Regions from separate parts of the Streptomyces sp. NTD107 genome, predicted to be linked through region 1. Evidence: riboswitches for the same ligand, from Rfam matches in the RefSeq annotation. Region 1 holds a riboswitch; the other holds the start of a gene.
The links. A riboswitch is a leader RNA that binds a small molecule or an ion and turns the genes downstream of it on or off. The one in region 1 is predicted to bind S-adenosylmethionine.
Positions count from the first base shown of each region.

Region 1 (4,077 bases):
CAACGAGGCCACCACCTTCGTGGAGGTCTTCCTCGCCACCCCCTACTCGGGCGAGGACCGGCACACCCGCCGCATCGACATGCTCAGCGCGTACGAGACGGACGGCACGCTGCCGCCGCTGCCCGCCGGCGCCTGATGCCGGAGGGGCACACCATCCACCGGCTGGCCGCCGACTACCGCGAGCGGTTCGGCGGCCGGGCGGTGCGGGTGGATTCGCCGCAGGGGAAGTTCTCCGACGGGGCCGCCCTTGTCGACGGTCAGGTTCTTGAACGCTCCGACGCTCATGGGAAGCATCTGTTCCTCGGGTTCGGGGCCGCCCAGCAGTGGGTGCACATCCATCTCGGCCTGTACGGCAAGGTCGCGTTCGGCGACGGGCCGCCACCGCCGCCCGTCGGGCAGATCCGGCTGCGGCTGGCCACCGCCGACGCGTACGCCGAACTGCGCGGGCCCACCACCTGCGCGCTGATCTCGGACGAGGAGAAGCGCGCCGTACGGCAGCGGCTCGGGGCCGATCCGCTGCGCGCGGACGCCGAGCCCGGCCTGGCCTGGCGGCGGATCTCCCGCAGCCGCACCACCGTCGCCGCGCTGCTCATGGATCAGCGGATCATCGCGGGGGTCGGCAATGTGTACCGGGCCGAGGTGCTGTTCCGGCACGGCATCGATCCCTACCTGCCGGGGCTGCGGCTGACGCCCGCGCAGTGGAACGGCATCTGGGCGGATCTCGTCGCGCTGATGCGGGAGGGGGTCCGCACCAACCGGATCGACACGGTGCGCCCCGAGCACACCCCGGAGGCGATGGGCCGCCCGCCGCGCGTGGACGATCACGGGGGAGAGGTGTACGTGTACCGGCGGGCCGGCCAGGCGTGTCTGGTGTGCGGCGGCGGGATCCGGTACGCGGAGCTCGCCGCCCGCAATCTGTTCTGGTGCCCGTCCTGTCAGCCGGCCGCCGCCGCGACCGGCTGACCCTCGGCGACCAGTTCCCGCACCGCGCGCACCAGCCGCTCCAGATGTTCGGCCGGGGTGCCCACCCCGAAGCTCACCCGGATCGCCTTCAGCGGCCCCTCGCAGCCGGCCGCCCCGGCGCCGTCCTCCGCCGCGCCGAGGAGCGTACGCACCAGGGGGTGCGCGCAGAACAGCCCGTCCCGTACCCCGATCCCGTACCGCTGCGACAGCGCCGTGGCGAACTCCGCGCTCTGCCACCCGTCCACCACGAAGGACAGCACCGCCACCCGGGGCGCGTCCGCGCCGAACAGCGACAGCTGCCGTACCCCGGGGATGGTGGCGAGCCCGGCCCGCAGCCCGGCCAGCAGTTCCTCCTCGCGCGCCACCAGTCGCGCGAACCCGGCGTCGGTCAGCGCCCGGCAGGCCGCCGCGATGGCGTACGCGCCGATCACGTTGGGCGAGCCGGCCTCGTGCCGGGCGACGCTGTCCTGCCACTCCACATCGACCGTGCCGTCCGCCCCGGCCGTGACGGTACGGCTGGCCCCGCCGCCCGCCAGGTACGGTGCGGCGCGGCGCAGCCAGTCGGCGCGCCCGGCGAGCACGCCGGAGCCGAACGGCGCGTACAGCTTGTGCCCGGAGAAGGCCACCCAGTCGACGCCGAGGGCGGTGATGTCCACCGGGCGGTGCGGGGCGAGCTGGGCGGCGTCCAGGACGGTGCGGGCGCCGGAGCGGCGGGCGACGGTGGCGAGTTCGGCGATGGGCCACAGTTCGCCGGTGACGTTGGAGGCGCCGGTGACGCACAGCAGCTTGGGCCCGGGGGCGGCGTCGGCGAGGGCGTTGACCAGGGTGGCGACGGCCTGCCCGGGGGTACGGGGGGCGGGCAGGTACGTCACTGGGTGGCCGTGCCGGGCCCAGGGGAGCAGCGCGGCGTGGTGTTCGGTCTCGTAGACGAACACCTGGGTGCCGGTGGGCAGCGCGCCGGCCAGCAGGTTGAGGGAGTCGGTGGTGGAGCGGGTGAAGATCAGCTGATCGTCGGGGCGGCAGCCGAGAAATTCGGCCACCGTGGCGCGGCTCTCCTCGTACAGGTCGGTGGACAGCTGGGAGAGATAGCCGGCGCCGCGGTGCACGCTGCCGTAGTACGGGGCGTACGCGGCGACGTCGTCCCACACCGCGCGCAGGGCGGGGGCGCTGGCGGCGTAGTCCAGGGCGGCGTACGCGATGTCGCCGGCCCCGTCGCCGCCGGCCAGCGGGGCGCGGACCTCGTCGCCGAGGACGGGGAGCGGGAGGGGACAGCTGTGGGCCGTGGGGTTCTGGGCAGGGGTGATCAGCGTCGCGGGCATGGCGTAGCTCCGGGAAGGGGTGAAGGCAGGCAGGGGCAGGCTGAGTTGGGGGCGTGCGCCCTAACGCATTCGCTTGCTCATCGGAGGACTCCCTCAAAGAACCGTGCTTGCCGCAGACCTCGCTGCCTGCGGCCCGGTCATCACCCGGGGCACCCCGCCGACGGTTGGAGGGTTGCCGGACAGCGGGCCGGGGCCTTGATCGCTGTCACTCGTGACCTGTTCGCAGACTATGCCATTCCGATCGGTGGTGAACAGGTTGTGTCCGGATCGCGAGATCCGGCGGCGCGAGAGTGCCGCTTGACAGCCCGCCGAGCGGTGGCCGATATTTGCCGCATGCCAGCCCTGCCGCTTTTGACATCGCGCCGACACGTGGACCTGCTCCGCGTCACGTCGGCGTCCTGTGCGGGCTGCTGACTCTCCTCACCGCGCGGCGGTGAGCGCCGCCGCCGGCCTCGGCCCGGCCGGCCCGTAACCGCCCCCCGTTCAACGGGATTTCCGCGCGCCGTTGCTCCGTAGCACCTCCTCATCTCAGTCCGCCCTGCCGCCTCGCGCGCCCACGCGCGCCGCCGGCCGGGGGAATCGTCCTGAAAGGACCCCTTCGTCGTGGCCTCCACGCCCGTGCCCAGACGGCTCAGCAGCCGCCGCACACCCCGCCCCGCCCACGCCACCGCGCTGCTCGCCGCGCTCGCCGTCACCCTCAGCGCCTGCGGCACCGGCGACAACACCAGCGGCGACGGCGGCTCCGGCAACGGCGGCGCGGGCGGCGCCACCGGCGAACCGGTGGCCGGCGGCACCCTCAAGTACGCCTTCGCCAACCCCATCGACTGCGTCGACCCCCGCCAGCGCCCCCAGCTCACCTCCCGCAACGTCGGCCGCCAGCTCGGCGACCAGCTCACCGAACAGGACCCCGAGACCAAGGAGATCAAGCCCTGGCTCGCCACCTCCTGGGAGATCAGCGATGACGTGAGCTCGTTCACCTTCCACCTGCGCGAGGACGTCACCTTCTCCGACGGCGCGCCCTTCAACGCCGAAGCCGTCAAGGCCAACTTCGACGCCATCATCGACCTCGGCGCCCGCGCCCCGCAGGCCGGCAGCTTCCTCGCCGGCTACCGGGAAGCCACCGTCCTCGACGAGCACACCGTGCGCGTCGACTTCGAAGGACCCAACGCCCAGTTCCTCCAGGCCACCGCCACCGCCTCCTTCGTCCAGCTCTCCCCGGCCTCCCTCGGCAACGACCCCGCCGACCTGTGCCTCGGCGACTTCGCCGCCTCAGGCCCCTTCACCCTCGGCGCCTTCACCCCCGACAAGTCCGTCGAACTCCTCAAGCGCGAGGACTACGCCTGGGCCTCCCCGATCGCCGCCAACCAGGGCGCCGCCTACCTGGACAAGATCACCCTCGAAGTCGTCCCCGAGGGCGGCGTCCGCTACGGCTCCATCACCAGCGACCAGATCGACCTCGCCGACGGCATCCCCTTCACCAACCAGGCCGAGCTGACCAACCTCCCCGGCTACGGCCTGGCCACCGGCGCCTCGCCCGGCATCGCCATCCCCTACATCCCGCTCGCCTCCAGCCCCAAGCTCCAGGACCCGGAGGTACGCCGCGCGCTCAGCCTCGGCATCGACCGGCAGGCCATCGTCGACGCCATCTTCCAGGGCACCCAGCAGCCCGCCACCGGCGTCCTGACCGCCGCCACCCCGGGCTGGACCGACCAGTCCGACGACATCCGCTACGACCCCGACGCCGCCATCGCCCTCCTGGAGGGCGCCGGCTACGACACCGTCGGCAGCGACGGCA
Region 1 covers NZ_JCAJZV010000006.1:252,210-256,286, forward strand. Annotated here, with positions in the region: gene AC5WRL_RS15165 (ribose-5-phosphate isomerase) at 1-136, shown strand, start outside; gene AC5WRL_RS15170 (Fpg/Nei family DNA glycosylase) at 136-963, shown strand; gene AC5WRL_RS15175 (aminotransferase class V-fold PLP-dependent enzyme) at 936-2,282, opposite strand; SAM riboswitch class IV at 2,381-2,499, opposite strand; gene AC5WRL_RS15180 (putative leader peptide) at 2,616-2,696, shown strand; gene AC5WRL_RS15185 (ABC transporter substrate-binding protein) at 2,886-4,077, shown strand, end outside.

Region 2 (4,077 bases), on a different contig from region 1:
TGGAGCGCCCAAACGGGCAAATTGCGCAAAATAGAGTAAAGCTGAATCTTTCTCGCCCGCCTTATCGCGCCAATCCGGCAATTGGTGCAGCGAATTTCCGCGCGTTTTCGTCGAGAAGTGTCGCGAATTCATATGCGGCTGGCATCGGACGGGCCAGCACGGCGCGTGACCCACTCTATCGCCCCGGAAACGCCCAACCGCCCCGAAGCGGGCAGCTCCGGGGCGGTTGTTGAAAATGTGATGAAGCGTGGACCGGGGTGACCGGGGTGGAGTGCCGTCAGCAGCCTCCGGCCACCGCCGGAATGATGGAGACGCCCGCCCCGTCCGGCGTGGCGGTGTCCAGGCCCTCGGCGAAGCGCACGTCGTCGTCGTTGACATACACATTCACAAAACGCCGCAGTCTGCCCTCGTCGTCCAGCACCCGGGCGGCGATCCCCTGGTGGTTGCTCTCCAGATCGGCGAGTACGTCGCGCAGCGTGCCGCCGTCGGCGGAAACCTCCGACTTGCCGTCGGTGTACGTGCGCAGGATGGTCGGGATTCGGACAGTCACACTCATGCGAGGCCAGCCTCTCGGAAAGCGTCCAGATTCGGGCGGATGATGGCGGTGGGTCCGGTGGTCGGCGCCACCGCGTCCAGGGTCTTCAGGCCGTCGCCGGTATTCAGTACGACCGTGGTGAGTTCCGGATCCAGTTGCCCGGATTCGATCAGCTTGCGGGTCACGCCCACCGTCACGCCGCCCGCCGTCTCGGCGAAAATGCCCTCGGTGCGGGCGAGCAGCTTGATGGCGTCCACGATCTGCGCGTCGGTCACGTCCTCGACCGCGCCGCCGGTGCGCCGGGCGATGTCCAGGACGTAGGGGCCGTCGGCCGGGTTGCCGATGGCCAGGGACTTGGCGATGGTGTCCGGCTTCACCGGCCGCACCACATCGTGCCCGGCCTTGAACGCCTGGGAGACCGGGGAGCAGCCCTCGGCCTGGGCCCCGAAGATCTTGTAGGGCTTCTCCTCGACCAGGCCGGTCGCGATCAGCTCCTTGAGCCCCTTGTCGATCTTGGTCAGCTGGGATCCGGAGGCGATCGGGATCACGAGCTGGTCCGGCAGCCGCCACCCCAGCTGTTCGGCGATCTCGAAGGCCAGGGTCTTGGAGCCCTCGCCGTAGTAGGGGCGCAGATTGACGTTGACGAAGCCCCAGCCCTCGCCGGCCGGGTCACCGATCAGTTCGCTGCAGAACCGGTTGACGTCGTCGTAGGTGCCCTCGATGCCGACCAGCTCGCCGCCGTAGACGGCGGCCATCACGATCTTCCCCTGCTCCAGGTCGTGCGGGATGAAGACGCAGGAGCGGAATCCGGCCCGGGCGGCGGCGGCGCCCACCGCACCGGCCAGATTGCCGGTGGAGGAGCAGGACAGGGTGGTGAAGCCGAAGGCGCGGGCGGCCTCCACGGCGTTGGCGACCACCCGGTCCTTGAAGGAGTGGGTGGGGTTCCCCGAGTCGTCCTTCACATACAGCTCGCCGGTGTGGCCCAGGGCGGCGGCCAGCCGGTCGGCCTTGACGAGGGGGGTGTCGCCCGGGTTCAGATTGGGCTTGGAGGCGACATCGGCCGGCACCGGCAGCAGCGGGGCGTAGCGCCAGATGCTGTGCGGTCCGGCCTCGATGGCGGCTCGTAGCGCTTCGGGGTCGCCGGTCGGCAGATCGTACGCGATTTCGAGTGGGCCGAAACAGGCTTCGCAGGCGAAGATCGGGCTGAGCGGGAACCGTTCCCCGCACTCCCGGCAGGAGAGCGCCACGGCGGGGCCGAGATCCACGGGGGATCCGGTGGCGCCGGCCGGCGCGGTGGGGGTGGAGGTGTGCGATGACAGCACAGGCATGGGTACGAGGCCCTTCTCCTCATCTTCCCCATGGCGGATTTCGCCACAGGACGGAATTGGCACCTTCCCCACCGGGAGCCTCGCATCGGTTACGAGACCGGCGGAAGGGTTGCCGGGGCTTCAACGGGCCGTTCCCTCTGCCCCTCTGGATGAGCGGTATTCGATTGTGTTCGCTTGACCGCGCAGCGTCCCCGATATGCGGAGGACACCTGCACTGTTCGAGACTGTAACGGACGCCCCGGACAATGGCTCGGGCCGTCCGATCCGCGAGACGAAGAGACGATGAGGAGACAGACATATTCTCGCCCGGACTGGGCACCACCGATAAGGGCCAAATCCTTCCATTGGTGATGGTCCCGATAGATCCGACCTACCTGACCTACCCGACTTATACGGTCGAAGCGAACAGGAGCGACATTCGTGCTGGAAGAGGCTGAGGAGTGGCTGAGCCGCCGGTCCTGGACTGCCGCTGACCGCTCGCTACGACGGCTGCTGGACGCGAAAGCCGCGGCCGGCCCGGCGGGCAGCGTCAGCGTCGTGCTTCCCGCGCTGAACGAGGAAGCGACCGTCGGCACCATCGTGGAAGCGCTACGCCGCGACCTGATGGAAACCGTCCCCCTGATCGACGAGCTGATGGTGGTGGACTCCGGGTCCACCGACCGCACCGGAGAGGTCGCCGCCGCGGCGGGGGCCAAGGTCGTCCACCGCGACGAGATCCTGCCCCGCATGCCCACCGTGCCCGGCAAGGGCGAGGTGCTGTGGCGCTCCCTCATGGCCACCAGCGGCGAGATCATCTGTTACGTGGACGCCGACCTGCGGGAGTTCGACTCCCGGTTCGTCTCCGGCATCCTCGGGCCACTGCTCACCGAGCCCGACGTGCACCTGGTCAAGGCCATGTACGACCGCCCGCTGGGCGACGCCCCGTCCGGCGCCCACCAGGGCGGCCGGGTCACCGAGCTGGTGGCGCGCCCGCTGCTCAACCTGCACTGGCCGCAGCTGGCCGGCGTCGTCCAGCCACTGGGCGGCGAGTACGCGGCCCGGCGCACCCTGCTCGAACAGCTGCCCTTCCCCGTCGGGTACGGGGTCGAGCTGGGCCTGCTCGTCGACACCCTGCACCTGGCCGGGCTGAACGCGGTCGGCCAGGTGGACGTCGGGGTGCGCAAGCACCGCCACCAGGACGGCCAGGCCCTGGGCCGGATGGCGGCGGCGATCATGCGCACCGCCCAGAGCCGGCTGCCGGGCCACGGGCCCGTCCCCGTACAGCAGGGCATCATGCAGTTCGAACGGCTGGCGGAAGGCGGCTTCTCCCCGCTCACCCACACGATCCACACCGAGGAACGCCCCCCGATGTCGACCATCCCGGAATACACGGCCCGCCAGGCCGCGTAGCCCCTGCCGGGCCGGAAAGGGCCGCGCCCGCACGGCGTGCGGGCGCGCCGGGGGTGAAGCCCCGGAGCCGGACCCGCCCGGGGCCGGGGCGTGGGCACACACCCGCGCCCCGGCTCCGCCCAGCGGGCCGGGAGCGGAGCACGGTCCCGGCCGGCGGAGGGCGGACACGCCGGGGGTGACCGGCGGCACGTTTGTGCGGGGGGCCGGGTGGCTAGGGTCGGGGCATGGGCGTTGCAGCAGCCTCCGAGGCATCTGAGGCATCCGAGGCACCTCCGGTTCTGGTCGCGTCCAACCGTGGCCCCGTCAGCTACACGCTCGCCGCCGACGGCAGCCTCACCCCCCGGCGCGGCGGCGGCGGAATGGTCTCCGGTCTTTCCGCCCTCGGCTCGGCCGCCGGCACCTGGGTGTGCGCGGCGCTCGGCCCCGCCGACCGCGAGGCCGCCACCCGGGCCGGCGCCGGCACCCTCGACCCCGCCGACACCGGCGGCCAGTCGGTACGGATGCTGGACATCCCCCCGGACATCTTCGACGCCGCCTACAACGGCATCGCCAACTCCGTGCTGTGGTTCGTCCATCACCTGCTCTACCAGACCCCGCTGGAGCCGGTGTACGACGCCGCGTTCGAGGCTCAGTGGGGCGGCTACGAGACGTACAACGCCGCCTTCGCCGACGCCCTCGCGGCCGAGGCAGCGCCGGGCGCGAGCGTCCTGGTGCAGGACTACCACCTGGCCCTCGTCCCCGCGCTGTTGCGCGAACGCCGCCCCGACCTGCGGATCGGGCACTTCTCGCACACCCCCTGGGCGCCCCCGGACCTCTACCGGGTGC
Region 2 covers NZ_JCAJZV010000003.1:145,587-149,663, reverse strand. Annotated here, with positions in the region: gene AC5WRL_RS08250 (MoaD/ThiS family protein) at 278-556, opposite strand; gene thrC (threonine synthase) at 553-1,863, opposite strand; SAM riboswitch class I at 1,880-2,019, opposite strand; gene AC5WRL_RS08240 (glucosyl-3-phosphoglycerate synthase) at 2,284-3,252, shown strand; gene AC5WRL_RS08235 (alpha,alpha-trehalose-phosphate synthase (UDP-forming)) at 3,477-4,077, shown strand, end outside.
Region 2: it holds a riboswitch for S-adenosylmethionine, as region 1 does, so the genes downstream of both, thrC (threonine synthase) here and AC5WRL_RS15175 (aminotransferase class V-fold PLP-dependent enzyme) in region 1, are expected to answer to the same signal.